Regions from separate parts of the Clostridium pacaense genome, predicted to be linked through region 1. Evidence: riboswitches for the same ligand, from Rfam matches in the RefSeq annotation. Region 1 holds a riboswitch; the other holds the start of a gene.
The links. Region 1 has a riboswitch for lysine ahead of LK536_RS53605 (alanine/glycine:cation symporter family protein). Riboswitches for the same ligand answer to the same signal wherever they lie in the genome.
Positions count from the first base shown of each region.

Region 2: linked by a shared signal. The riboswitch ahead of dapA (4-hydroxy-tetrahydrodipicolinate synthase) and the one ahead of LK536_RS53605 (alanine/glycine:cation symporter family protein) in region 1 are both predicted to bind lysine.

Region 1 is NZ_JAJFEB020000022.1:948-16,293, forward strand. It holds gene serS (serine--tRNA ligase) at 1-498, opposite strand, end outside; gene LK536_RS53600 (amidohydrolase) at 643-2,265, opposite strand; gene LK536_RS53605 (alanine/glycine:cation symporter family protein) at 2,277-3,740, opposite strand; lysine riboswitch at 3,847-4,051, opposite strand; gene LK536_RS53610 (pyridoxamine kinase) at 4,100-4,966, opposite strand; gene LK536_RS53615 (ECF transporter S component) at 4,980-5,600, opposite strand; gene LK536_RS53620 (thiamine diphosphokinase) at 5,756-6,406, opposite strand; gene rpe (ribulose-phosphate 3-epimerase) at 6,471-7,133, opposite strand; gene rsgA (ribosome small subunit-dependent GTPase A) at 7,136-8,014, opposite strand; gene pknB (Stk1 family PASTA domain-containing Ser/Thr kinase) at 8,024-10,183, opposite strand; gene LK536_RS53640 (Stp1/IreP family PP2C-type Ser/Thr phosphatase) at 10,177-10,923, opposite strand; gene rlmN (dual-specificity RNA methyltransferase RlmN) at 10,926-11,990, opposite strand; gene rsmB (16S rRNA (cytosine(967)-C(5))-methyltransferase RsmB) at 12,069-13,409, opposite strand; gene LK536_RS53655 (zinc metallopeptidase) at 13,409-14,104, opposite strand; gene fmt (methionyl-tRNA formyltransferase) at 14,137-15,090, opposite strand; gene def (peptide deformylase) at 15,143-15,346, opposite strand, start outside.
Region 2 is NZ_JAJFEB020000001.1:412,075-427,420, forward strand. It holds gene LK536_RS31585 (hypothetical protein) at 361-600, shown strand; gene purB (adenylosuccinate lyase) at 881-2,317, opposite strand; gene purF (amidophosphoribosyltransferase) at 2,420-3,868, opposite strand; gene purC (phosphoribosylaminoimidazolesuccinocarboxamide synthase) at 3,988-4,695, opposite strand; gene LK536_RS31605 (hypothetical protein) at 4,866-5,279, opposite strand; gene LK536_RS31610 (hypothetical protein) at 5,664-5,996, opposite strand; gene dapB (4-hydroxy-tetrahydrodipicolinate reductase) at 6,088-6,846, opposite strand; gene dapA (4-hydroxy-tetrahydrodipicolinate synthase) at 6,874-7,758, opposite strand; lysine riboswitch at 7,866-8,045, opposite strand; gene LK536_RS31625 (cob(I)yrinic acid a,c-diamide adenosyltransferase) at 8,095-8,592, opposite strand; gene LK536_RS31630 (single-stranded DNA-binding protein) at 8,730-9,359, opposite strand; gene typA (translational GTPase TypA) at 9,550-11,379, opposite strand; gene LK536_RS31640 (YigZ family protein) at 11,497-12,147, opposite strand; gene LK536_RS31645 (transglycosylase domain-containing protein) at 12,442-15,141, shown strand.

The DNA.
Region 1 (15,346 bases):
TCCGTTGCCTGCAACCCTTCTTGCAGCGTCCAGGTCAATGCCCTCAAAGCGCTCCATGATCTCGGTGTGGTATGGGATTTCAAAATCAGGAACCGCTGGTTCCCCAAAACGCTCCACCTCCACGTTCTCGCTGTCATCCTTTCCAATGGGGACGCTGGGGTCGATGATGTTGGGGATGGTCATCATGATCTTCATGATTTTCTCAGACAGTTCCCCTTCCTTTGCCTCCAGTTCGGCCAGACGGGTGGAGTTGGCGCTTACCTGGGCCTTGACGGACTCAGCCTCCTCCTTCTTCCCCTGTGCCATCAGCTTCCCAATCTCCTTGGACAGTTTGTTACGGCTGGCGCGCAGGTCGTCTGCTTCCTTCTGGGTGACGCGGTTTTCTGCATCCAATGCAATCACTTCGTCCACCAGCGCCAGTTTGCCCTCCTGGAATTTATTTTTAATGTTCTGTTTGACGATGTCCGGGTTTTCTCTTACAAACTTCAAATCTAACATGGTATTCCTCCTGGGTTTCCTTGATGTAATGCCTTTTATTGCCTTCCATTAAAAGACAGGCATTCCTGTACTGTTACAAAGTATATAACATTTTCCAGGGAAATAAAAGCCCCTTTTTACTGATTTTTAGTGCATCCCATGACATCAGCCCTGTTTCGCATAACAGCATACGCCATCCACATAGGTGGCCTCCACCTGAATCCGGGCCAGTTCATTGGCAGGCACATCAAAGGGGTTAGCGTCCAGTACCACGAAGTCCGCGGCCAAGCCCGGCGCAATCCGGCCTTTTTCATTTTCCTCAAAGGAAGCATGGGCGCCTTCGATTGTAAAAGAATCAAGGGCCTGCTTAACGCTCATGGCCTGTTCCATGAGATACGGTCCCACATGGTCCTTTACCGTTGTCCTGGTCACCGCACACTGGATGCCCTTCATCACATCCGGCAGTTCCACCGGACAGTCGGAGCCATTGGATGCATGGGTTGTCTCATACAGGGTCTTAAAGTTATAGCTGGATGCGGCCCTCTCCTTCCCGATGCGCTCTTCCACGATATGGATATCGTAATCCAGGAAAATGGACTGGATATAGGCGTGCAGGGACAGCTCCTCAAATTTCCTTAACTGGTCCGGCCTTGTTATCTGACAGTGGACAATACCGTGGCGGTGGTCCGGCCTTGGGCACTCTGAAAGGGCTTTTTCGTATGCAGCCAGTATGTCATCCAGTATCCCGTCGCCGATGGCATGGATGGCCACCTGCATCCCATGGGAGTTGGCATACCCGGCCATCTCCTCAAACTGTTCCCTGGTAAATATAGGGATACCGCAGGTAGACGGGTCATCGGCATAGGGGCTGCTTAAGTATGCGCTCCTGGCGCCCAATGAGCCGTCCCCCAGCATTTTTAATGGTCCGATCTTAAACCACGGGGTTCCCCATCCGGTATTATACCCTTTTTCCAGAAATCCTTTCAGGTCTTTTAAGGTTGTGAACTGGGACTGCTCATATACCCTGACCGTCATGCGGCCTTCTGCCTCCAGTTCCCTGTATGCTTCCAATACCCGCTCATAGGGCACATTGTTAAAGGCCAGCAGGTCATCGGTCTGGGAAGAAGTGACCCCGTAGCGGTTCAGGGCGCGGGATGCGGCAAGGATCATTTCCTTGATATCCTCCTTGTCCGGCTCCGGCAGGCGGCTGTATATCAGATCCATTGCGTTCTCACGGAAAATGCCGTTTGGTCCTCCATCCGCATCCACCTCGAACCGTCCGCCATCCACCTGGGGCGTGTCCTTTGTGATTCCGGTAAGTTCCAGGGCCTTGGTGTTGACCACGCATGCATGGCCGCAGGTCCTGGTCAGGCAGATGGGGTGGTCCTCTGATATTTCATCCAGGTCATGACGGTCTGGGAAACGCCTGCCGTCCTCAAAGTAATCATGGTTCCATCCCCGGCCCTTGACCCAGGTTCCCGGCCTGATGTTATTTTCAAGGATGAAATCCTTCATATATTCCTTCATGGCGCCCATGGATGAAGTGTGGGCAGACAGATCCGCCATGCGCAGCGCATTGCCGTAGTTCAGGAGATGCATGTGGGAATCATTGAATCCGGCACAGACAAAACGGCCGTCCAGCTCCCTTACCTCATCCCCTTCCTCCTTAAAGGCCATGGCGCCTTCATTGGTCCCGGCGTATACGAACCGGTTCCCTTCTGTCACAAAGGCCTCACACAGGGGAAGTTCCCCTGTGTACACGGCCCCGTTCCGGTATATTATCCTCATGATGTGTCTCCTTATTCTGTCTTTTCCAGTTTCTTCTTATCCTCATAGAACAGGGGGATATCCTCATCCAGGGTGCCGATGCCCATGTAGCGGGCCTTATAATCCTTTAACAGCTTAAAGTAGGTGCCGGACAGGATCAGCACGACAAACACGTTGATAAAGGTAGGGATGCCGCTTGTGATGTCCACCAGGGTCCAGATGCTCAGGTCCCCGACGTTAATCAGGTACAGGGTAAGGAGGAACGGCGGCAGGGCGTAAAAATACTTGAACAGCATAAGCAGCCATTTCTTCAGCACCGGATGGTCCTTGGCCAGGTGGCGCAGGGTAACCTCATAGTACACATACCAGCCCCCGGAAGTGGTAACGGAGAAAATGACCATGGTGGCTGTCATGAACACGGTCCCGAATGTTCCCAGGCTGTGCTGGAACACATTGAGGGCCAGGGTCGCATTGGTTGCGCCGGAGGTCCATTCCCCTGTGATCAGTACGCTGAGGGCCGTGATGGTACATACGATGAAGGTATCCACAAAAACCTCAAAGGAACCCCAAAGCCCCTGCTCCACCGGATGCCTGGTCTTGCTGGAAGCGTGTACCATGGGGCTGGTACCCCAGCCGGCTTCGTTGGAGTATACGCTTCTCTGCATGCCTGTGGCAATGGCCTTTGACACGGTAACGCCTGCAAATCCGCCCATGGCAGCGGTTCCTGTAAAGGCATTGGTGAAAATGGAGGCAATGGTGGGAACCAGGTTCCCTATGTTAAGGATGATGATTAAGATACCGAACAGCATATAGCCAAGGCTCATCACAGGCACCAGCTTGACGAAGATCTTACTCAGGTTCTTAACGCCCCTCCAGATTAGGGCATAGATGAAGATGACCAGCATAAGGGAGGCCAGCTCCTGCTTTACCCCGAAGGACTGTGCCAGCACCTCGGAGGTGGTAAAATTAGATGCGCTGATGAAAAAGGTGGAAAAGATGCCAAGGCCGAATATAAATGCCAGGGGCAGCCATTTCTTTCCCCAATGGCGCTCCTCCCCAAGCCCGTACTCCATATAGTAGGTGGGTCCGCCGTAAGGGTTGCCCTCCTCGTCGGTGCGGCGGTAATAAACAGCCAGGGTAACCTCAACCTGCTTAATCAGCATGCCCATGAAGGCGGTAAGCCACATCCACAGCACGGCGCCCGGTCCGCCGGTGGTGACAGCGGTTGCCACGCCTGCAATGTTGCCAAAGCCCACGGAACCGCCTACCGCGGTGGCAATGGCCTCATAAGGGCTTAAAAGTCCCTTATCGTTTTCATCCTGCACATGGTCCTTGCGCAGGATGCAGCCCAGGGTGCGCTTAAAGATGTAACCCAGATGGCACACCTGGAAAAACCTGGACCGCACCGTGACGTAAACACCGGTAATGATAATCAGTGCGATTAATGGCGGCCCCCATATGATCTCACCGTTGAGCCAGTTTAAAAAATCTGTCATTTGTTGAATCCCCCTTGTCTTTAGTCTGGATGCTGATGTGGATTTTCGGCAAAGAAAAAGCAACAGCCAAGGCCATTGCTTCCATATCCGGTATCCTCTGACGGAACCAACCAATAGCGCCACCACTTTGATTAAGTGAGAGTACACAGCCTGTTAGACTGTATCCCAACACATCCCGCCGGCAGACGGAACCTGTTTCGGCGGAAAACCCTTTTCCCGTACGCCCGGCCTGCCGGCCGTGGAACGTATGCATACGCTCCTGACTTATGTCGTGTACAGGTACTGATGTTTACCGCGCCTCTATCGCATCCTATTTTATTAACGATTCATTAACATCATACTATCAGAAGCCGGAACTGTCAACATTTTTCGCTTTCATGTCTGCTGCTGACCGCATGTATCAGCACATCCATCACTTCCTCAAAGCACACCCCATTGGCCGTGGGAATGTTTAATTCCTCGGAACGCCTGATGCACTGCTTGACAAAGGAGGCTGCCAGACGTACCCCTTCCTCAAGCTTCCACCCCCTGACGGCTGCCGCTGCCACCACGGAGGAAAACACGTCCCCGGTTCCCGGCCTTTCCTGGCCCACCCGGATTGTCTTTGGGAATGAAATCTCCCGTTCCCCTTCCGCCACCACATTCACAAGATAGCCGCCCTGGTTCACGCCGGTTATGACCACGGAGCCTGGTCCCATGGCCTGGATATCCCTTGCCATCTCCTTTAGTTCCTCCCTTGTCCAGCCCTTTTTGCGGAAGGGCCTGTCCGTCAGGATACAGGCTTCGGTCAGGTTGGGGGTGACGATGCTCCCCATGGATACCAGGGCCTTCATGCGCCTGCACATGGCCTGGGTATAGGTGGCATAGGTCTCCCCGTGATCGCCCATGATGGGGTCGATGATGATTTTTGTGTCCTCATGGCCAAAATCACGGATCATATCCATCACTATCCCAATCTGGTCCTCCGAGCCCAGGAACCCGCTGACAATCCCGTCAAAGGACAGATCCAGCTCTTTCCATTTTTCAATATATGCCGGCATCTTCCCGGTATAATCGTCAAAGAAATAGACCGGGAAACCGGTATGGTTGGAAAGGATGGAGGTGGGGATGGGACAGCACTGCACCTTCATGGCGGATATGATGGGGATAGCCACTGTCAGGGAACAGCGGCCATATCCGGATAAATCGTTTATCATTGCAATCTTCTTTTGACGGTATCCACTCATATATATCTCCTAACTATCGTAGCCTGTCAAACAGTCCGGCCCGTATGAGGGCGCTGCGAAGGGGCATGTAGATTGCCACGGAAACAAGGGTGGAGGTCACGGCATTGATGGAGGTGCTGGTAATGTTCCATGCCAGTACCAGCTGGGCCGCGGGCTTCCCCAGTATCAGCAGCTTGTAAAAATATCCCACCATGGGGTCAAATACCACGTTGAACAGCAGTCCGCACACAGCCGCAGCCAGTACATAGCGGAATACCTTCTTCTTATCACTGATTTCGTTAATCCTGCCAAGCTTGTGGGCCACCAGGCCGGTTATCAGGCCGATGCACAGCTTGAGGATGAATGTCTTGGGCGCATATACCACATAGACCGGGTCAAACAGGTCACCGATGGTCATGCCGATGGCTCCGCCCAGGCCGCCGTAAAAACCGCCTAACACAAGGGCGCCCAGCACACACACCGCATTGCCCAGATGAATGGACGTGGCGTCCCCGCCCGGAAGGGTAATCTTAATCTGCAAAAAGGTAAATACAACATAGGACATGGCTGCAAACAGCCCGGTCAGCGCCAGCTTATATAGATGCTTATCCTCCGCCCCCGCATATCCCCTGGCTGTTATCTGGTTCACTTTCATACTCTTTCACTCCTTGGACCGCACTGCGGTTTATTTTTATGATGATTCAATCCATGGACTTCATGGTCCATATCTTATCACCGGAGTGGAGTGTTATAAATATCCAGTTTTATGCTTTTTAACCAGTCCAGTTCTGTCAGGGCATGGATATCATCTCAGTCATGGGATTCCACCACAATCAGCACGCCGTCCGTAAAGCTGATGGTGCCTTCCTCCCCGGTCAGCTCATTGCTGATGCACAGGCTGGTACCGATTTCAATATCCTTGTCGGAAAGAGGATATTTGAATCCGGTCAGCGTGATGCCGTCCACATGTTCGGTCAACGGAAGGAAGGAAACGTATCTGCCCCACAGCCCGCTGCTCCTGAAGGTATGATAACCATCAATCAGGTATATCCGGTTCTGGCTGTCCAGGATATAGGCCTCTATCCCTTTCTGGAGGCAGGGGAACAGCAGGTGGATATTGCCCAGCATGTGGTCCATGCGCCCGCCTGTGGCCCCCAGTATCACTATCTGGGTACAGCCCGTGGCCTGGGCCTTCAAAAGCGCCAGTTCGGTGTCGGTCTCGTCCTTTTCCGGCTGGTGGGTATCCCAGATAATGTGTTCCTTCTGTCTGTAATATTCAAGTATACCGGGCTTCACCGTGTCAAAGTCCCCGACAATCATGTCCGGTTCCAGCCCCAGGGCCTTTACGGCCTCCAACCCGGCGTCCACCGCGATTATTTTATCAAAATGTTCCTGTTCCAAAAAAGAGCCGGCGAAAGCCAGGTCCAGTTTTCCGCCGGTAATGATCAGACATCGTTTCATATCACTTATTCCTTACTTGGTCAATCATACTTGATTCATCCATTGTCCGGGTTCCTGCAAAGGCTCATTCCATGGAGCTGAATATCTCCAGGAACTCCTTTGTCCTTGCAGCCGCATCACCGCCAAACACGGCAGAACCAGCCACAAACACATTGGCACCCGCATCCATGATTTCCTTCACATTGCGGGCGCTGACGCCTCCGTCCACCTGGATATCCACAGGAAGTCCCAGCTGGTCAATCCTGGCCCTGAGCCCCCTTACCTTGTCAAGGGTGTAGGGAATGAATTTCTGGCCGCCAAAGCCCGGGTTCACGGTCATGATAAGCACCATGTCCAGCTGGTCAAGGATACAGTCCAGCGCCTGGATGGGCGTGGCAGGGTTCAGGGCAACGCCTGCCTTTAAGCCCAGATCCTTAATCTGGTTCACCACACGGTCCAGATGGGTACAGGCCTCGGCATGGACCGTGATGATATCCGCCCCGCAGGCCTTCATATCCTCCACATACCGTCCCGGCTCCTCAACCATCATATGGACGTCAAAAACAGCGTCCGTGCAGGAACGCAAGCTCTTGATGACCGGCATCCCAAAGGAAATGCTGGGCACAAAGGCCCCGTCCATCACATCCAGATGGATGTATTCAGCCCCTGCCTGGGCCACGGTCCTGACCTGGGCGCCCAGGCTGCCAAAATCAGCCGCCAGGATTGACGGCGCCAATTTATAGTACATTGTTAATACCTCCTCTTTTTCTTAAGCTCATCATACATCAGAAGATAATTCCCATAGCGGCTCCGGCTCAGCCTGCCGTCCTTTAGCGCTTCCTTTACCCCGCACACCTTCTCGCCCACATGGACGCACCCAAGGAACCTGCAGTCTTCCTCATACTGGGCAAACTCGGGAAAATAATCCTTCAGTTCCCCTTCTTCCAGATCCGGGGTGAACATGGAACTGAATCCCGGGGTGTCCATCATATACGTATTTTCCTCCACATAGAACAGCTGGGAGTGGCGGGTGGTATGTTTTCCCCGCTCAATCTTGTGGCTGATATCCCCTGTCTCCATGGCTGCCCGGGGCTGGATGCAGTTGGTCAGTGAGGATTTTCCCACACCCGAAGGACCTGCCAGGACTGAGGTTTTTCCTCTGAGGATTTTCCTCACTTCTTCCACACCTGTCTCGTCAATGGCGCTGATGAATTTCACCTCATATCCAGCTGCCTCATAGATGCTTCTGTAGGTCCCCATCAGCTCATCATCCCCTAAATCCATCTTGTTGAAACAGATGATGACCGGAACCTGCTGGATTTCCATCATGACCAGGAAACGGTCCAGCAGGTTCAGGTTGGGGGACGGGTGGGTCAGGGAGAAGACCACCAGGGCCTGGTCTATATTGGCCACTGCCGGGCGCACCAGGGCATTGGCCCTGGGAAGGATGGCGTCAATATTGCCCTCCCCCTCTGTCTCATCCAGTACCGAGAACTCCACATTATCCCCTACCAGGGGCTTTATCTTTTTATTCCTGAAAATTCCTTTTGCCTTACACTCATAAACCCGGTCCTTACCATCATGCACATAATAAAAACCTGCAATTCCCTTAATTATCTTACCAGTCATAAACTCCTCTTATCCCACCGGGAAAAATGTTACCGGATAGGATGCTATTACAGTCAGGTCCGCACTTCCTGCGTCCACCACTTCCACGGTACCGCTGTCCACGCCATAGGCGCCCTTAATCCTGGGAATCACCACAGGTATGGTCTGCGCCCCTACTACAAGCCTTTCCTTCATGAGCGGTGTGTATACCACATCCCCGTTAACCGTCTGTTTCAGCCGGATCATCACCCGGACGCTGCTGGTCTGGGATGCCGGGCCTATATAATTGCTCAGGGAACAGGTGGTGTCGATGGAGCTGAGATAGTACTGGGACGCCTCTGTCTCCGATGCGTCCGGTTCCCCGCTTATCACATAATCCACAGGAGTGCCCGGGGCCAGCATGGTATCCGGCAGCGGCACCTGGTTGATGACCAGTCCTTCCGCCACCGTATCGCTGCGCTCCGTTGTCACATTGCCGGTCACAAGCCCTGAACCAGCCAGGAGGGCGTCCGCCGAAACCCGGTCCTGTCCTATGAGGTTGGGCACCCTGCCCTGCTCATTCTCCACTCCCTTGCTGACAAAAAGGGTCACACGCTCCCCTATCTTGGCAGTCTCCGGGCTGAAGCGCAGGATGGTTCCCGCTGCCGCCGTATTGCTGAATTCTTCCTTTACATCCACCACAAGCCCCTTTTCCTCCAGAAGCCTGGATGCATCCAGGACAGTCAGCACCGTAAGGTTCAGTGTGCCAAGGTTTACTTTATCGCTCCCCTTGCTTAAGGTGACCCCCACCGTGCTTCCTTTATCCACAACCGTATCCTGGACAATGGTCTGGGCCATGACCTGGCCTTCCGCATAATTATCCGAATAATCACTGCCCGTCACTTCCAGCTTCAGATCCACCTGTGCCAGCTCTTCCCTGGCCTGCTGTTCCGTCATGCTGAGGATATAGGGCACATAGGTCTGGTTATCCGTAATGTTGACCTCCAGGCTGGCAGTCTCCGCTTCCGTGCTTACAGCCACCGTGGGTTTTTCGCTGGTTCCCGCCCGGAACAGGCCTGTGAGCCTTGAAAACACGAACAGGACCACGGCCACGATGATGATGGCCGCCACAATGCCGATGGCAGTGACAATGCGCTCAAACTGCGTGCTGACGTCCTTGTCCTTCTGTCTGGATGTCAGGTGGGAAGGGCCTTTGCGTTCCCTGCGGTTTCTGGATGAAGGATCGGTGTGGTCATCCCTCAGTTCCTCCTCGCCAAGGCTTCCCCTGGCCGGTTTCCTGCTTTCCTGAAGGTTAAGCAGTTCTTCCCTGGATATGGACCTGGTCCTGCCAAACTCATCCTCCTCCTCTTCCTGTGCGTAGATATCGCAGTCAGGCTCCATCAGCGCCTTCCTTAAGTCGGCTATGACATCCGTTACATTTGAATAGCGGCGCTCCGGTCGCTTCTGGGTGCATTTGAGGATGATCTGTTCCAGGGCATGGGACACCTCGGGCACATATACCCTTGGGGGCGTCACTGGTTCCTCCAGATGGGCCAATGCCACGGTAATCGTGTTGTCGCCCTCAAACGGGACCTTTCCCGTCACCATCTCATACATGGTAATGCCAAAGGAGTAAATATCACTGCGCTCATCGCAGTAGCCGCCCTTGGCCTGTTCCGGGGATATATAATGGACCGATCCGACGGCAGTGGCGTTCATGGTCTGGGTGGAAACGGCCCTGGCAATCCCGAAATCCGCCACCTTAACCTTGCCGTCCCTGGATATGATCATATTCTGGGGCTTGATATCCCGGTGTATGATATGCTGCTCATGGGCAGCCCCGATTCCCTGGGCAACCTGGATGGCAATGCCGATGGCTTCCTTACTCTCCAGATGTCCCTTCTTCTCAATGTAATTCTTAAGGGTAATGCCCTCAATCAGCTCCATGACAATATAGTGCAGCACATCCTCATCCACAACGTCATAAACACTGACAATATTAGGATGGGACAGGCGTGCCGCCGCCTGGGCCTCCATCTTAAACTTGCTGACAAAATTCTCGTCAAAGGCAAATTCTTCCTTTAAGACCTTGATGGCAACCAGACGGTTTAATGTATGGCACTGGGCCTTATACACAACAGACATCCCGCCTGAACCGATGCGCTCCAATATCTCGTACCTGTTCTGCAGGTATGTTCCGGGGTTCAGCATAAGCCATCCTCCCTTCCCAGCGGATTCACAAGCACCACGGCAATATTATCAATACCGCCCTGGCGGTTGGCCTCCTGAATCAGGCGCGATGCCTTTTCCTTAAGGCTGCCCTCTCCTGTTATGATCCTGCGTATGGATTCATCATCCACCATGTTGCTCAGTCCGTCCGAACAGAGAAGGATGTAATCCCCCTCTTCCAGGTCCACCTCAAAGAAATCCGGCTCCACATCCCTGCCAATGCCCATGGCCCTTGTAATGATGTTCTTGCGGCTGTTGTAATCCGCGCTGCCCCGGCGCATCTGCCCCATGGCAACCATTTCCTCCACATAGGAGTGGTCCTTCGTGACCTGTCGGATGGTTTTGTTATGTATCAGGTACAGGCGGCTATCCCCCACATTGGCAACATAGAGCAGGTTATCCTCCACCACCCCTGCCACCAGGGTACAGCCCATGCCTTTCAGTTCTTCCCTGAGGAGGGATTCCTCATACAGCTGTTCATTCACGATTCCTATCCCTGTCTTCAGCTGCATCACAGGGGAGCCTTTTCCTTCCCTGTTAATATAGATTACCAGGTTCTCAACCGCAAACCGGGAAGCATAGTCCCCGGCCTGGTGGCCTCCCATCCCGTCCGCCACCAAAAACAGGTTAGGCAGGGAGCCAACCCTCTCCGGCGACGAGTAGATATAATCCTGATTCATGGATCTGACCTGGCCTATGTCTGTCAACGCATATGCTTCCATGCTTACTCCGCCCCCTTTTCCATATAGCTCTTTCGCAGCTGGCCGCAGGCTCCGCCTATATCCCGGCCCATTTCTCTTCTGATTGTAACATTTATACCGTTTTTTTCAAGCAGGTCCTTAAAATCTGCAATGGCCTTCCTGCCTGACTGCACGTAATCCCGTTCCTTGATGGGATTCACCGGGATCAGGTTCACATGGCCATGCTGGTCCTTAATCAGGCGGCTCAGCGCCCTGGCCTCATCCAGATTGTCATTGACCCCCTGGACCAGGCTGTATTCAAAGGTAAGCCTGCGCCCTGTCTTCTCATAATAGTAATGGCAGGCCTCCAGCACATCCTTTAACTTATAACGGTTGGCAATGGGCATCAGCGTCTTGCGCACCTCATCATTGGGGGCGTGGAGGGACAGTGCAAGGGTGACGGCCAGACCTTCCTGGGCGAACTGCCGTATGCCCGGCACAATGCCGCAGGTGGAGACAGTCAGGTTCCTCTGGCTGATATTAAGCCCTTTTTCGTGGGAAATCAGGCGCAGGAAACGGATTACATTGTCGTAGTTGTCAAAGGGTTCTCCTGAACCCATCACCACCACATTGGAAACCCGCTGGCCTGTGTGGGCCTGTATCCGGTAAATCTGGTCCAGCATTTCCGAAGGCCTCAGATTCCGCTCCAGACCATCCAGGGTGGATGCGCAGAAACGGCAGCCCATCCTGCACCCCACCTGGGAAGAGATGCATACGGAATTCCCATGATGATACTGCATCCACACGCTTTCTATGATATTGCCGTCCTCCAGGCAAAAGAGATACTTCCTGGTCCCGTCAACCTGGGATATACGTTCCTCCGTGATGGAAAGGCATGTAAGGCTATAATTGTCCTTCAGTTTCTGCCTCAGTTCCTTGGACAGGCTTGACATGCCGTCAAAGCTTCCAGCCAGCTTCACATGTATCCAGTCGTAAATCTGTTTTGCCCTGAAGGGTTTCTCCCCCAGGGCCGCCATCTCCTCTGTCACTTCTTCCAGTGTCATGGATTTTATATCCTTACGGCCTTTGTTATCCGTCAAATCCAACATAGCATAACTCCTGTTTCTTTCATTATCATCCATCTGTCCCGGACCCATTCACGGTTCAGCCCGCAGGACCCACGGTTCTCAGACCCGCCTGAACACACTGATGAAAAATCCGTCAAAGGGGTGGATTCCAGGAAGGAACTGTATCCGTCCATCCTTAAGGGATGGTTCATCAAAATCCGCCCCCAGCCTGCCGGATAAGTCCACTGGCTCAAGCGGGAAATTTTCTGACAGCCACATGGCATTCCCTTCATTTTCCATAGGGTCGATGGTGCAGGTGCTGTACACCAGGGTTCCTCCGGGCTTCACATACTGCCATACCACGGAGAGGATATCCCGCTGAAGCCTGGAAAGCTCCCTCATCTTATCCATGGTCATATTGTACTTGATGTCCGGCTTTTTGCCGATGATCCCAAGTCCGGAACAGGGCAGGTCCGCAATCACGATGTCCGCCTTTTCCCTGGCATCCTCATCAGGCACAAGGGCATCCCAGACCACCGCCTTGATATTGGCAGCGCCGGAACGGGCCACGTTTTCCTCAATCAGGGCTGTCTTCTGGTAACTTAAATCCCTCGCCTCCACCATTCCCGTTCCCTTCATCTTATCTGCCAGGTGCAGGCTTTTGCCTCCGGGGGCAGCGCATACATCGATGATGTAATCCCCCTCCTTCGGGTCTGCCAGTTCCCCCACAAAGGCGGAGGTGGCATCCTGCACCTGGATCCATCCGTTTTGGAAGCATTCCAGTCCTTCCATATAATCATAGCCTGAAATTGCCAGCACGGAGGGCAGACAGTCAAGTTCCTTCACCATTACCCCCTGGGAATCCAGGGAATTAAGGATTGCCTCCCTTAAAGCCCTGCTGAGGTTGCAGCGCACCCACGTGGGCCTGTCTTCAAGAAAAGAGGCGGCAATCATCTCCGCCTTTGCGCTGCCATATTCTTTTTCCCACATATCGTACATCCACTGGGGAATGCTGTAGGCCAGGGAGGGGGAATCAAACACCAGGGAAGCCTTTTCCCTGGATATGGTCCTTAACACCCCGTTCACAAAACCCTTAAGCCCGGTGATACGGCGTTTCACCGCCAGCTTCACGGCTTCGTTGCAGACCGCGGAATCCGGCACCCTGTCCATGTATAAAATCTGATACACGCTCATCCGCAGAAGGTTGCGGATAAGCGGTTTCATCTTGTCTGTCTTTGTCTTTGAATACTTGTTGATGATATGATCAATCTGCAGGAGATATTCCAGGGTCCCTTCTGTCACCCGGGTAATGAACGCCCTGTCCGACTTATCCAGGTACTGGTACTTCTGAAGGGCCTGGTTCAGTACCAGATGGACAAAACTGCCCTTATCCAGCACTTCCGACAGTATATCCAGCACAATCCCACGGTTTTCCATTCCCCTGTCCGGATTCCCAGCCATCAGTCCCTCCTTCTGTTGAAAATCATCAGCAGGCGCAGAAGCTGGAGGATGGAGGCTGCCGCCGCCGCCACATAGGTAAGGGCCGCTGCATTCAGCACGCTTCTGGTCTGGCCCACTTCCTGTCCTGCCAGGATTCCCGTGGAATCAAGAAGGGTAACCGCCCTGTGGCTTGCGTTATATTCCACAGGCAGGGTCACCAGCTGGAACAGGACCGCCAGTGAAAACAGTACGATACCCGCCATGGCAAGGCCGGAACCGCCGCTTCCAAGGAGCAGGCCTATGAGGATCAGGGGCCATGCCAGCTGGGAACCAAGATTGGCGGCAGGCACCAGGGCTGCGCGGATCCTTAAGGGTGAATAGTCCGTTGCGTCCTGCATGGCGTGACCGCACTCATGGGCAGCCACACCGATGGCGGCAATGGACGTGGAGCCATATACCGCATCTGACAGGTTGACTGTCTTGGACCTGGGGTCATAATGGTCGGTCAGGTTCCCCGGCACGCGTCGTATGGTCACATCATAGATGCCCTGGGAATTCAGCAACCGCTTGGCCGCCTCGGCCCCCGTCATGCCGCACATGCTCCTGACAGCCGAATAGCGCTGGTATGTGGCATTCAGTTTGGCGGACGCCATCATGGATACGATGACGCCAATCAGTACCAGTATATAGGTTGAATCATAAAATGGATAAAACATGGTTATTCATCACTCTCTTTCATTATGCAAAGTTACTGTTGTGTCCTGTTCACAAACACATCCCCGGCCGGTATGGGATATCCGCGCAGGAATGCCTCTATATCCATGCGCTTCTTTCCTTCCATCTGGAGTTCTTTGATGGAAAGAAGGCCGTCTCCTGTCCTGACTGCCAGGCAATGCCTGTCAGACAGAGCCACCCCTCCGCAGGGCAGGCTGTTTGCAGGGGCCTCATCCTTAATGACATCCGCGGCCCAGATTTTGATGGTCTTTCCGTTCCACATGGTGTAGGCGCTTGGCCACGGATTAAGGCCCCGTATCAGGCGTTCGATGGATACGGCGTCCTGATTCCAGTCAATGTCCCCAAGGGACTTGGTCAGCATCTTCGCATAGCAGGTCCCCTCCTCTGTCTGGGGCGTGCGCACGGCCGTCCCCTCCTCCAGTTTCCTGAGTGTGGAGAGAATCAGGCTTCCCCCTGCCAGGCTCAGCTTGTCGTGAAGGCTTCCCCCTGTCTCTTTTTCATCGATGGGTATGACCACCTTCTCCAGCATGTCGCCGGTATCCAGGCCCACATCCATCATCATGGTGGTTATGCCTGTCTCTTTCTCGCCGTCAATGACGCACCACTGGATGGGAGCCGCCCCCCTGTACTTTGGCAGCAGGGATGCATGGATGTTGACGCAGCCATACCTGGGAAGTTCCAGCACGGCCTTGGGAAGGATCTGGCCAAAGGCAATCACGACAAACGCGTCCGCCTCCAGCTCCCGCAGCACCTCTATGAACGCCTGGTCCCTTACCTTCACCGGCTGGTATACGGGTATCTTATATTCCAGCGCCTGGACCTTCACAGGCGTCATCTGCATCTCTTTGCCCCTGCCCTTTGGTTTGTCCGGCTGGGTTACCACGGCAGCCACATCATGTCCTGCTTCCACCAGCGCCTTAAGCGTGGGTACGGAAAAATCCGGTGTTCCCATAAATACAATACGCATGTCCACACTCCTGTTCCTCAATCATATCTGTAAAACCCTGCAATATACGTTCCTACTCAGCAATCTCTTCCTCAGGCTCAGCGCCGGCGTCCACCAGCTCACCTTCCACCAGTTCCACATACATCTGGCCTTCCAGATGGGCAACCTCATGGCAGATGGCCCTTGCCAGAAGTCCCTCGCCCTCCAGCTCAAAAGGCTCCATGTTCTCATCCAGGGCCTTAACCTTCACGTAGTTAGGACGTGTCACGATACCGGA
Region 2 (15,346 bases), on a different contig from region 1:
TTGTCCTTATACTTGCTTATATTAAAACTATACCATTCCTTGCCGAGGTTCGCAATATGGGAACGTGGATTTATGAGGTGTGGGGTGAGGTGCATCCGTCCGTGAGCGGAAGGGGGATGGGGGTACGGATACGGCTGCGGGACTAGTGGCTCTAAGGCTGAGGAAAACGGCGCTGGACAAGAGGCTGGCTGCCAAACTCGCGCTTTAGGTGTTACCACCCATTCAGTCATCGGGTTCAGACAAAGGCGCCAGCCTCTTAGCACCGCTTCCCTCAGCCTAAGACCCACACGTCCCTGTAGATGCATCCACACCCCCATCCCCCTTCCGCTCACCCGCTACGTTCCTCCATCCCTGCATCTCATGAATCCGACTAGAAAAATAAAAAAATCCCCCCGCCAGTCCATCCCATATCTTCTGGAAACAGCTGGCACCGGAGATTTTATTTCCACTTCTGCGTTTGGCGCATGTCATGGCTGGAATACACAGTCCGCGAAGCGGGCCAGGGCGGGTTTTGGGCTGAGGGGGAGCGGGCGGGGACGGGGGGATTCCTTAGGGCGGCTGCGGGGCGGGCGCATTGTGGAGGAGGGAGCAGCTTCTTAGGTTCTGGCAAGCGGAAAGACGGGGTGGATTCCTGCATCAAAGCAAGAATCCAAGGTGCTCTGAGCTGAGAAAGTCCTTCAGGATTTCTCAGCGAATAGCACCGGTCCCCGTCTTTCCGCTTGTCAGGGCCTTAGAAGCTGCCCCTCCGGAACTTGGCGTCCGTCCCGCAGCCGTCCTAAGGAATCCCTCCGGCCCCGGCCGGTTCCCCTTAGGGCAAAGCCCGTCCTGGCCCGCTTCGCGGACGTAGCATCCGCAACTTCCTCACATGCCCCAATCCAACCTACACATTTATTTCCGCAGTCATCCCCAGTTCCCCTGCATTGTCTGCAAGCACCGGGCGGATTACCTCTTCCAGGAACTCTTCTACCTGCCTGGGCGCCCGTCCCACATAGCGGGATGGGTCCATGGCCGCCTTCAGGTCATCCAGGGAAAGATTGAATGCAGGGTCTGCTGCAATCAGTTCAAGGAGATTGTTATCCAGACCTTTTTCTTTTACGTTCTTTCCTGCTTCCATGGACAGTTCCCGGATGCGCTCATGGAGTTCCTGGCGGTCGCCTCCGGCCTTTACCGCATCCATCATGATGTTCTCGGTTGCCATGAAGGGCAGTTCCGCCATCAGGTGCTTTTCGATTACCTTTGGATACACCACAAGGCCGTCCACCACGTTCAGATATAAATCCAGGATACCGTCCACGGCCAGGAAGCCCTCGGGTACGGAAAGCCTCTTGTTGGCCGAGTCGTCCAGGGTCCTCTCAAACCACTGGGTGGAGGCCACCAGCATGGGGTTCATCATATCGCTCATCACATAATTGGCAAGGCTGGCAATCCGCTCGCTCCGCATGGGGTTGCGCTTATAAGCCATGGCGGATGAACCAATCTGCTTTTTCTCAAATGGCTCCTCCACCTCCTTCAGGTGCTGAAGCAGGCGGATGTCGTTGGAGAATTTGTGGGCGCTCTGGGCAATTCCTGCCAGGACGCTGATCACACGGCTGTCAATCTTCCTGGAATAGGTCTGGCCTGAAACAGGATAACAGCCCTCGAATCCCATTTTCCCGGCTATCCGCTCATCCAGGCGGCGGCATCTGTCATGGTCGCCGTCAAACAGTTCCAGGAAGCTGGCCTGGGTGCCTGTGGTACCCTTGGAGCCGAGAAGGCGCATGGATCCGATGAGATAATCCAGGTCATCTAGATCCAGCTTCAGCTCCATCATCCAGAGGGTGGCGCGCTTTCCAACCGTTGTGGGCTGGGCGGGCTGGAAATGGGTGAATGCAAGGGTTGGAAGTTCCTTATAGGTGTCGGCAAACTTAGCCAGTTCAGCCAAAACGTTGAGCAGTTTCTTCCTTACCAGCTTAAGGGCTTCTGTCATGATGATGATATCCGTATTGTCCCCCACATAGCAGGATGTGGCTCCCAGATGGATGATTCCCTTTGCCTTAGGGCACTGGACCCCGTAAGCATACACATGGCTCATCACGTCATGGCGCACTTCCTTCTCACGGGCCTTTGCCACATCATAATTAATATCATCTGCATGGGCCTTCAGTTCCTCAATCTGTTCGTCCGTAATGCCAAGACCCAGTTCCTTCTCAGTCTCGGCCAGGGCAATCCACAGGCGTCTCCAGGTCTTAAATTTCATATCCGGCGAAAAGATATACTGCATCTCACTGCTGGCATAGCGCTCGGAAAGAGGGCTTACATATCTGTCTGTGTTACTCATGTCATTTCCTCCATACTTTTCCACCATTGATTGTCCATCATGGTTTTTCCTCAATTCATGGTTTTTATCTTACCACAACAGGTGCATGTCTTCAACCGCTGTTTATTTATCGTAGCTTCCCCTTATATCCTCAGCCGGCGGATCTATGGGGTAATTCCCGCTGAAGCAGGCCGTGCATATGGAGCGGCTGCATGCCATCTCCTGTAGCCGTTCCATTTTCAGGTAAGAAAGGGAATCCGCGCCAATCATCTCCCGTATCTCCTCCACCGTATGCCCGTGGGCAATCAGCTGGTCCTCTGACGGGATATCCGTGCCAAAGTAGCAGGGATGGAGGAATGGAGGCGCACTGATCCGCACATGGACTTCCCTGGCCCCTGCGTCCCGAAGCATGTTCACAATCAGGGCGCTGGTGGTGCCGCGCACAATGGAATCGTCAATCATGATGATGCGCTTGCCTGCAACCGCTTCCTTCAGGACGTTCAGCTTAATCCGGACCGCCGACTCTCTGCTGCTTTGCTTGGGCTTTATGAAGGTCCGTCCCACATAGGAATTCTTCACGAATGCGGTTCCATAGGGAATCCCGGATTCCATGGAATAACCAAGGGCTGCCCCGTTCCCGGATTCGGGCACGCCCACCACCAGGTCTGCCTCCACCGGCGAATCCAGGGCCAGGAAACGGCCTGCCTGGATTCTGGAGTGATACACGCTTACCCCGTCAAAAACACTGTCCGGCCTGGCAAAATAAATATACTCGAAAATACATCTGGCCTCTTTTTCCGTATCCCTGAAACACATTTCAGTATTGGACGCAATCCCTTCCCTGGTAATAGTGACAATCTCCCCTGGCTTTACGTCCCTCACAAACTCCGCTCCGATTGTCTCAAGGGCGCAGGTCTCTGATGCAAGGATATAGGCATTATCCCTCTTTCCAATGCACAGGGGCTTGAATCCAAAGGGGTCCCTGGCCCCAATCAGCTTGCGCGGGCTCATGATGACAAGGGAATAGGCGCCCTTCAGCTTGCCCATGGCTTTTGCCACCGCACTCTCAACATTGGGCACGGACACCCTGGCCCTTGCAATATGGTAGGCAATCACCTCAGAATCAATGGTTGTCTGGAAAATGGCTCCCGTGTATTCCAGTTCCTGGCGCAGCTGCGGCGCATTGACCAGGTTGCCGTTGTGTGCCAATGCAAGGGTGCCTTTTACATAGTTGAGCACCAGGGGCTGTGCATTTTCCCTGGTACTGCTTCCGGCCGTGGAGTAACGCACATGCCCGACCCCGATGTTGCCGTGCATCTGCTCCAGATGTTCCGTTGAAAACACCTCGTTGCAAAGGCCCATGCCCTTGTGGGCGCTTACCTTCCCCTTCGGTCCCTCCGTGTCGCTGACCGCAATGCCGCAGCTTTCCTGCCCCCTGTGCTGCAGGGCAAAAAGCCCGTAATAAATAGTAGATGCCACATCATTCCCATCAAAATCATAAATCCCAAAAACCCCGCACTCCTCGCGCAGTTTATCTGCCCCAATGTCAAAGTCCAACTGGTTCTGCTCCATTCAGTCAAGTCCCTTTCTCTATAAGTCATGTGGAAAGTCCCCGATTGATTTAATCGGGGAAAAGCATTGAATCAGGCAACGCCTGGGTAATCAATGCCCAGGCGTTGTATGTAAGTTCATTACTGGATTCCCAATCTGCGGAACACTTCCTCATATGCATCCTCTACATTGCCAAGATCCCTTCTGAACCTGTCTTTGTCCAGCTTCTCATGGGTGTCCTTGTCCCACAGGCGGCAGGTATCGGGGGAAATCTCGTCAGCAAGGATTATCTTCCCGTGGTAACGGCCAAACTCAATCTTAAAGTCAATCAAATCGATGTTCAGGCCGTCAAAATACTCCTGAAGCACTTCGTTTACCTTGAAGGTATATTTGGTAATGTCATCAATCTCTTCCTGGGTGGCAAGGCCAAGTGCCAGCGCATAGTAGCTGTTGATGAACGGATCGCCCAGGTCATCATTCTTGTAGCTGAATTCCAGGGTCGGGCATTTGAACCTGATGCCTTCCTCCATTCCCATTTTCTTGGCAAAGCTGCCGGCGGAATAGTTGCGCACGATTACCTCAAGGGGCACAATCTCCACTTTCCTGACAGCAGTCTCCCTGTCATTTAATTCTTCCACCAGGTGGGTGGGCACACCCTTTTCTTCCAGCTTCTTAAAGATGAAGTTGGTCATACGGTTGTTGATGGCTCCCTTGCCCACAATGGTCCCCTTCTTTAATCCGTTAAATGCAGTGGCATCATCCTTATAGGATACGATTAAAACATCCGGGTCCTCAGTTGCATAGACTTTCTTAGCCTTTCCTTCATAGAGCATCTCTTTCTTTTCCATGGGTATCCACCTGTCCTTTTCTTTTATTCATATGGTAACATAGATATAAGATATAGATTTATAAGCTGACGCTATAAAAGAATACCATTTCAGAAGAAATTATAATACAATATCCAGTTGAATACAAGAAGTGCAATCATTAAAATTCCTAATGAATTTTCTATCCCCTTCTAATCACTCCCTGGTTCCATGTGTTCCTCCAACCGGAAAATACTCACAGACCCTTTGTCCAGAATGATAGTCACGCCTTCCTTCTGAATCTTCCCCTCATGACGGCCGTCCTTTTCCATCCTGTCCCCATCCGGTGCAGGTTCCACCCGCCCATTGCTGGTCATATGATCCCGTACCGCATCCTGTTCTTCCATATAACGGATCTGGACCATGTCTTTTAACGATGCGAAAAATCCTCCACGAATGGATGCATTCCAATATACAACCATCCCTATGGCAATTATAAGGATTTTTCTCGTAATGTGTTTTTTCCTCTTCACCGTCCTGTTTATGAGTTTTTTTCTCTTCCTTGTTTTTTGCCTGTAAATCCGCCTGTGTCCCTCATTCTCCCTGCCCTTCCACATCTTAATCATATGGCTTCTGTACAGGCGAAGCCATCTTCTGCGCCAATATGACTTCCACCATACCATCCTATGATTCCAGCCACATATCCTCCGGTTCAGGAATCCCATTCCTGGCTCCTTTCCCGCATCCTCTCCAATCCGGCCGCATATGGTCATTATAGTTCATCCCCGGTTCCATATCAAGACCAGAACACCCATTCCTCAGGACCCTGAACCAAGTTAAAAACGTTCTTTTCCTGCCCCGCCAGATACGCAAAGGGGATTCTTCCCCAGCTCCGGCAGATAAGCTAAAAGTCCCCACTCCCTGTCCCGCCAGCAATGCAAAAGGAACCCTTTCCCTGCCTCACCGGCCAAGAAAGGGTCCGCCCTGCAATAAATACCATAGAATAATGATTAGTGTGTTGCCTCTGTTGTGGCAGTGTTGCTGGTCTCACTGGTATTACCTGATTCGCCGGTCATGTCCTTGATGCCGTTGCCCACATCATCCACGCCGTCTTCCACGTCATCTACAAGATTGTCAAGCACGCCTCCGGTGGTTTCGGAACCGGATGTATTGCTGCTGCTCTCATTACTCCCTGCAGCGGTTGTGGATGTTGCTGCCGATGAAGAAGACTGGCTGGAACCTGTGGTGGACTGGGTGCCTGAATTATTGCTTCCGCAGGCCGTCACAGATAGAACCATAACGAATAGTAACATAGCTAAGATAGCAGGTCTGATTTTTTTCATAATAACATTCTCCTTTCTATTTCTACCCTTATTATGTGCGTTTGGAGAATATATTATGGTGGTATATCCTGCTATCTCAGGAAAATATTTCCTACAATTTAACCACGTCAGCCATAGTATAGAGTCCCGGGCCTTTTCCTGCCAGGAACTTCGCGGCCTCCAGGGCGCCTTTTGCGAAAATGGCTTTGGAATAAGCGGTATGGCTGAACGTGACCACCTCATCCCTGCCGGCGAAAATCACATCGTGTTCCCCAACAATGGACCCGCCCCTGACAGCGCTTATGCCGATTTCCGACACGTGTCTTTTTTCACGGCGGGTGCTTCTGTCATAGATATACCCGTAAGGCTCATCCATGGCCTGGTTAATGGAATCCGCCAGTGCAATGGCCGTGCCGCTGGGCGCATCCATCTTCTGGTTGTGGTGTTTTTCCACGATTTCGATGTCAAAGCCGGAACCGGCAAGTACCTTTGCCGCATCCTTCACCAGCTTAAGGAGCAGGTTGACGCCCAGGGACATATTGGCCGAGCGCAGCACAGCAGCGCTGGCGCTGGCGCGTTTGAGTGTCTCCAGCTGTGCTTCCGACAGCCCGGTGGTACACAGCACCACCGGCATACCTGTTTCGGAGCAGTATTTTAAAAGTCCGTCCACGGCTTTTGCCGAAGAGAAATCCACAATCACGTCTGCCTTCACGTTACATTGATCCAGGCTTTCAAATACGGGATAACCGCTGTCCTTTGCGGGGTGTAAGTCAATTCCCGCCACAATCTCAATAGACTCATCCTCTGCGGCCAGCCCTGTGATTACCTGTCCCATGGCCCCGCCGCAGCCGTGCATTATCATTTTTACCATCTGTGTCTTATCCTTTCCAGCCTTGGTTTACAGGATGCCGTATGCAGTCATGGCTGCTTTTAACTTCTCCTGGTTCTGGGGTTCCATCTCGGTCAGCGGAAGGCGCATCGGTCCCACATTCTTGCCCATCAGGTTCATGGCCGCCTTTACCGGAATGGGGTTCACTTCCGCAAACAGCTCTGTAATCAGCGGAATGGCATCCAGCTGCAGCTTGGTGCTTTTCGCCGTATCCCCTGCAAAATAAGCGGCGCAGATGTCATGGGTCTGTCTGGGAGCCACGTTGGAAAGCACGGAAATCACGCCCTTCCCCCCCAGGGAAAGCAGGGGTACGATCTGGTCGTCATTGCCGGAATACAGGTCCACCTTGCCGTCAGCCAGGCTCATCAGGGTTGCAATGGCTGAGAAATTACCGCTTGCTTCTTTTACGCCCACGATGTTATCCACATTCTTACAAAGGTCGGCTATGGTCTGGGGAAGGATCGTGACACCGGTCCTTCCAGGAATGTTATAAAGGAGGATTGGAATCTTCACGGCATCGGCAACCGCCTTAAAATGCGCCTTCAGCCCGTTCTGTGTGGCCTTATTGTAGTAAGGGGATACCAGTAAAAGGCCGTCGGCCCCGCGGCGCTCAGCCTCCACGGAAAGATAAACGGCTGTCTCCGTGCAGTTGGATCCGGTTCCCGCAATGACGGGGATGCGTTTTCCGGTCACCTTGCACACATATCCCACCACATCCAGGTGTTCCTCATGGCTCATGGTGGAAGCTTCTCCTGTGGTTCCGCAGACAATGATGGAGTCCGTACCCCCGGCAATCTGCTCCTCCACGATTTCTTCCAGCTTTTCATAGTTAACTTCCCCATTTTCCTTAAATGGTGTTACCAGCGCAACGCCTGCTCCTTCAAAAATAGCCATAATTTATTCTCTCCTTTTCTCTTGGTTCAATCACAGGATAGCAAAAAAGGGCTGAGGTAAATGTCAGCCCTTCACGTACGTATCATATCGTCATTCACGAATCCACGTTCTTCGGTAGCTCTCCATCCACCCGGATGACAGTCATATGGATGTTCACCATATGCCCAGAAAGAAACATGTTCCAGGTATGCTTCCCCCTTCGGCGTCTTTCCCTTTCCCCAAGCCGTCCTCTGTGCCTGCCACATCGGGCCTGGTTACTCTTGATTGACGCAACCTCTACTCTATGATTGTTGGTATTATATTATCATCCTATGATATGGATGTCAACAGGAAATCTCATTCATATCTGGTCTGGAGCTTCGTAACCTCATCCACATATGCATCCAGTGAATCCGGATACACATTGCCGGTGAGTATGAGCCTGATTTCAGCCTGCCTTGCCTGGCCGATAAGGGCGCACAGCTCATCCTGGGTAATGACGCCTTCATCCAGGATCCCAAGTATCTCATCCAGGATAAGGATATCGCATTCACCTGTCACCAGGACCTTCTTAGCAAAATTCAGCCCGTTGCGGATGCAGATCCTTGCCTCATCCTTTTCATCCTCTGACAGCTGGTCAAAAAAAACAGGAGTCTTCTCAAATCTGAAAATTTTAAATTCCGGTTCCAGGCGTTTCAGGATTTCCATGTTATCCATGTCCAGGGAACCTTTTAAAAATTGTACCATGATTACATTGCTGCCCTTGGCCAGCGCACTGATTCCCCTGCCCATTGCACTTGTTGATTTACCCTTGCCCGGCCCGCAGATAACCTGTATCATGCTTTCTTTCATCATCATGCACCTCATGCTTTACTTGCTTTTTCTTAAGAATGATGTTTCATTCATAGACTTTGCTCATAATAGCATAGTTTGACCAACTTTGCAAATATTTCTTACTTTTTCCGAAAGAAATTCCAAAGAGTCTTAAAAGATTATTCCTCGTCACATTCCAGTTTGCTGATGGAAACCTCATAGGCAATCCGCTTCTCACACTCGGTCTCGCTGAGTTTTTTGGTGTACTCCCTGCTCTGTACGCGGCCCCATATGCGCACCCTGGCGCCCACCTCAAAGCTGGATGCATAGCGGGCATTCCGCCCCCAGCTGATGCATGGTATGTAATCAGACTTGCCGTATGGACGGTTGACTGCCAGAAGGATATCTGCAATTTCACGGCCCAGAGGAGTTTTGCGGTAAATCGGCGGCTTGCAGATATAGCCGTCCAGGAATATCTGGTTTGTTTTTGTATAGTCCGTAAATTCTTCCATGAAATGGACCTCCCGGACAAAGATGGAAAGCATCAGCCTGTTCTTCACCCCTTCGTGGCGGTTATAGGAACGGAACTGGCCCAGCGCCTCAATGGTGCTTCCTGAATAGTCCTGGTGTACGTCCAACAGCCGCTCAGACACCATAAGCGGGATGATATCCGCCTGCTCGCTGAGCCGGTTCACAGCAACATCCACCATATAAAAGCCTTCTCCAAATACCTCGTGGCTAAAGGTAAATCCCGATACGATCTCACCGATAACACTTACCTTGTTGTTTTCAATCATTTTTTCTGACATAGTACATCTCCTCTTCGCTTCTAAATAAATTCTCACTTGGCCGTTTTTATTTTTTTCTTTCTGTTCAGCTTGCTTTCGTACGGCACATTGATAGTTTATGAGGAAATTTACCATAATAGACCAAAAAATAAGCGGATCCTGCCAGAACATTTCGACAGGATCCGCCTTTTTGTGTTTGATTATGTCGTTTTTACTTCTTAAAGGACGCCCTTTTACGCATGGTGGGGTCCAGGATCTTCTTGCGGATCCTCAGGCTTTCCGGCGTTACCTCCAGGAGCTCATCCGTGTCAATGAAGTCCAGGGCCTGCTCCAGGCTCATGATCTTCGGCGGCGTCAGCTTCAGCGCCTCATCCGCGCTGGAGGAACGTGTGTTGGTCAGCTTCTTGGTCTTGCAGACATTGATTTCAATGTCCTCCGCCTTGGGGCTTTGGCCTACGACCATACCTGAATATACCCTGGTTCCCGGTCCGATGAACAGGGTTCCCCTTTCCTGGGCATTGAACAGGCCGTAGGTAATGGCCTCTCCTGCCTCAAATGCAATCAGGGAGCCGGTCTGGCGGTAGAACAGGTCGCCCTTGTACTCTGCATATTCATCAAAAATAGTATTGAGGATACCATTTCCCTTTGTATCTGTCATGAAATCACCGCGGTATCCGATAAGTCCCCTGGAAGGGATGGAGAATTCCAGCCTGGAATATCCTCCCGCTGCCTGGCTCATGCCCTGGAGCGCGCCCTTGCGGCTTGTAAGCTTCTGGATGACCACGCCGGTGTATTCCTCCGGCACATCCACATAAGCCAGTTCCATCGGCTCCAGCTTGCGGTTCCTCTCATCATACCTGTACAGTACTTCCGCCTTACTCACCGCGAACTCAAAGCCTTCGCGGCGCATGTTCTCGATGAGTACGGACAGATGCAGCTCGCCGCGGCCCGAAACCTTGAAGCAGTCAGCGGAATCCGTCTCCTCCACACGCAGGCTTACGTCGGTGTTCAGCTCCCTGAACAGCCTGTCACGCAGGTGGCGGGAGGTGATGAACTTTCCTTCCTGGCCAGCCAGGGGGCTGTCATTTACCATGAAGTACATGGCAATGGTCGGCTCGGATATCTTCTGGAACGGGATTGCCTCAGGATGGTCCGGTGAACAGATGGTATCGCCGATATGGATGTCCGCAATACCGGAAATAGCCACGATGGAACCAACGGATGCCTGCTGTACCTCCACCCTCTTAAGACCGTCAAACTCATAGAGTTTTCCTATCTTGATTTTTTTGAATTTATCCGGGTCATGATGGTTGACCAGGACACATTCCTGGTTGACCTTAAGGCCGCCGTTGTCAACCTTTCCGATTCCGATACGGCCCACGAATTCATTGTAATCAATGGTGCTGATCAACACCTGGGTGTCCGCGTCCGGGTCACCTTCCGGGGCAGGCGTATGGCTGATGATGGTCTCAAACAGGGGACCCATGTCCATGTTGTCATCTTCCATGTGATACCTTGCAAATCCGCCCCTTGCGGACGCAAAGATAAACGGGCAGTCAAGCTGCTCATCCGATGCGTCAAGGTCCATCATTAGCTCAAGCGTCTCGTCAATCACCTCTGAAGGACGCGCTTCCGGGCGGTCAACCTTATTGATGCACACAATCACGGATAAATCCAGTTCCAGCGCCTTCTGAAGCACGAACTTGGTCTGCGGCATGGGGCCTTCATAGGCATCCACCACCAGCACGACTCCGTTCACCATCTTAAGCACACGCTCCACTTCCCCGCCAAAGTCGGCATGTCCGGGAGTGTCGATAATGTTGATTTTAGTATCTTTATAAAATACAGCCGTATTCTTGGACAGGATGGTGATACCGCGCTCGCGCTCAATGTCATTGGAGTCCATGACGCGTTCCTGGACCTCCTGGCCCACACGGAATACGCCGCTCTGCCTTAACAGCTGGTCTACTAATGTGGTCTTGCCATGGTCTACATGGGCAATAATAGCAATATTTCTTACATCTTCTCTTTTCATCTTCATAGTGATTACTCTTCCTTAATTATATACGTCTACAGCCACGGTTTTATAGTATAGCATTGCTATTTACATAATGCAAGGGATTTTACGGGAAAATGCCGCTGATTACGGAATTTTCTTCTAAAAAACAATGACTTTTCCGTCAACAACGCCATAATAGACCTCATCCACGTTCTTAATGGAAGCCCGCCCATTGGTCCCTTCCGTCAGCTGGGCCTTAAAACGGCCTTCCTCAGCAGCAGGCACCAGGAAGGTAAACAGAACCTGGTCCGTGTACTGGCTGTCCAGGGTATCAATGCCTGACTGGGCTGCAATGTACTGGATTTTCCCAACGCCGTTGTAATCCGTCCTGACCTCCAGGCAGGAGGCCAGCTTTTTCTCCACCACCACGCAGGCCTTAAGACCTTCCTTCAGCGCGCCGGAGTAGGCCCTGACCAAGCCTCCTGTGCCGAGCAGGGTTCCGCCAAAATACCGGGTCACCACGGCGCACACATCGTGAAGCCCCTCTCCGGCCAGCACGTCCATCATGGGCTTGCCCGCTGTCTGGGAGGGTTCCCCGTCATCGCTGCACCTGGCCGTCTGCCCCCTGTCGCCTATGATATAGGCAAAGCAGTGATGCCTTGCATCCCAGTATTTCCTTCGCATCTCCTCCACAAAGGCCAGCGCATCTTCCTCACTGGCCACTGGTTTTATATCCGCAATGAACCTGGACTTCTTCTCAACCAGCTCCCCGGTTCCGCCCTGATATACTATTTTGTAACGCTCTACCACTTTCCATACTCCTTTGTTCCAATTTAAGGGTATCATTCCCCACATTCCGACCTGTTTTTGCCTATTTTTTATCATAATATAGAAATACGGCGATGGCAAGGGCATATTTAAACCTTTTCAATTTTACAAAACTGGTGTATAATCTACAGGATAGACTTTGAAGGTAATCTTTATGTAGGAAAGGCCACGGTTTAGGGAACCGTGGAAAGGTAAAGGAAAACCCACGAAAAAGGAATCGTGGGAAGATTAAGGAAAGTCCACGAAAAGGAATCGTGGAACGATAAAGGAGAATATATGAACTATGGTAAGTATGAGACTGAACGCAGGATCAAGTCTCTCCACTCCAAATCAGGCAAATACGCCTCGCGGCTGTTCCTTAATATATTTAAGGCCCTGTTTGTCCTGTTTCTTTTCTTAGCAGTAGTGGGCGCGTCCATCGGTTTCGGTATGGTTAAGGGTATTATTGACAATGCCCCCTCCGTAGATATCTTAAACATCCAGCCTGACCGCTTTGCCACCACGGTTTACGATGCTGCAGGCAACCTGACGGACACACTGGTCACCAGCGGTTCCAACCGTGAATCAGCCACATATGAGGAACTTCCTCAGAACCTGGTCAATGCCTTCATTGCCATTGAGGATTCCCGTTTCAGGAGCCACAACGGCATTGATATCCGTTCCATTGCCCGTGCCGTAAAGGGCGTCATCAGCGATGACTATGCAGGAGGCGGGAGCACCATCACCCAGCAGCTCATCAAGAACAATGTATTTTCCGGCGGCATGGAGTCAGGCTGGGGCGCCAAGATTGAGCGGAAGCTGCAGGAACAGTACCTTGCGGTCCAGCTGGAGAAGAATTCCGGCATGAGCAAGGAAGACACCAAGAACCTGATCATCACCAACTACCTGAACACAATCAACCTGGGCAACAACACCCTTGGTGTGAAGGTGGCTGCCAAACGTTATTTTAACAAGAACCTGTCCGATCTGACCTTGTCCGAATGCGCGGTGCTGGCTTCCATTACCAAGAATCCGTCCAAACTGAACCCCATATCCGGACGGGAGAAGAATGCGGAGCGGCGCCAGATCGTACTGCAGTACATGTATGACCAGGGTTTCATTTCCAAGGAGGAGCAGGAGGAAGCGCTTGCAGATGATGTCTATGACAGGATCCAGAATGTGGATACCGCTACCAAGGAGACCAATAACCACTACAGTTATTTTACGGACGAGCTGATTGAGCAGGTCATAACAGCACTGATGGAAAAGCTGGATTACACGGAAAGCCAGGCCAGCAACCTTCTGTATTCCGGCGGACTTCAGATTTACACCACCCAGGACCCGGAACTTCAGGCCATCGTGGATGAGGAAATCAACAATCCGGACAACTATTCCGTTGCCAAGTATTCCGTGGAATACAGGCTCAGTGTCACCCATGCGGACGGCACCACGGAGCATTATTCCGAGGAGAACCTCAAGAGCTACCGCAAGACAATCCTGCGGGACACCTCCTTTGAGGGCCTTTACGCAAGTGAGGACGCAATCCAGTCCGATATCGACTCCTACAAGGAGTGGCTGTTAAAGGATGGGGACGAAATCATAGGCGAACGTCAGAACCCAATCCTCCAGCCACAGGCTTCCTTTGTGCTGATGGACCAGCACACAGGTGAAATCAAGGCGCTTTGCGGCGGCCGCGGTGAGAAGAAGGCCAGCCTTACCTTAAACCGTGCCAGCAATGTCTACCGTCAGCCTGGTTCCGCATTTAAGGTCATCACTTCCTTTGCACCTGCGCTGGATGCCTGCGGCGCTACCCTGGGAACGGTTTATTACGATTCCACTTATACCATCGGTACCAAAACCTTCAGGAACTGGTGGAACTCCGGTTATGGATTTGTGGGCTATCACAATATCCGTGACGGTATCATCTATTCCATGAATGTGATTGCGGTCCGCTGCATGATGGAGACAGTCACTCCACAGCTGGGCGTTGAATATGCGGAGAACATGGGCATCACCTCCCTGGTCAAGGACGACCTGGGCGCGGCCACTGCCCTGGGCGGCATCACAAAAGGAGTTTCCAACCTGGAGATGACTGCTGCCTATGCTTCCATTGCCAATGGCGGCGTGTATACCAAACCGCGTTTCTTCACAAAGATACTGGACCACAACGGCAAGGTGCTTATAGACAATGAACCGGAAACCAAGCAGGTCCTGAAGGATTCCACTGCATTCCTCCTCACGGACGCCATGGCTGAATCCATGAAGAGCAACCGCCTGTTTGCAAGATCCGGGATATCCATCAACTCCACCAGTACCAGGTCAGCGCTGACCGGAATGTCCGCTGCCGGCAAGAGCGGTACCACTACCGCTAACAATGATATCTGGTTCGTGGGGTATACGCCTTACTACACAGCAGGCATCTGGGGTGGATGTGACAACAACCAGAAGCTGAAACACGGTAATGTCAATAACGGCGGAACCTCCTTCCACAAGGATATATGGCGCAACATCATGAACCGTATCCATGAAGGCAAGTCCGACCCCGGCTTTGCCATACCGGACAGCATAGAGACCGCGGAAATCTGCCGTAAGTCCGGCAAGCGCGCCGTTGCAGGCGTATGTACGGCCGACCCAAGAGGCAACGCGGTTTATACGGAATATTTTGCAAAGGGAACAGCTCCCACGGAAGTGTGCGATAAGCATGTGGCGGTGACTGTATGTGCTGACTCAGGCATGCGTCCAACGCCCTACTGCCCCAACAAGACCACCAGGGTCTGCATGGTGCTTCCGGATGGAGAGACAGGCGCCACGGATGATTCAGCATTCTCCATCCCAGGCTACTGCAACATCCACACGGATGTTTCCACCATCATCAATCCAAATCCGGACGAGACCGGAGGCGACAGCCCCATTGTTTCACCTATCGGGCCTGGCTACCAGCCTTCCACGTCGGCGCCGGCCACAGAGGGTTATGGACCGGGGAATATACCATATTAGGCCCATTGCTTATGTGCGGATAAGTAATTAAGAACAATAATGAAGAACAACAAAAATAAGCCCGGGGCATTCCTGGGCTTATTTTTGTTCTGCCTCCACTGCTTTTTAATCCTGCTTCCTCCCCTATCTGATAGTAAGGAAATCGTGAGCGGCCCATAATATGATAAAAAAGAAGCCTTGGTAAAGTTCAAAGTTTTACCTGCAT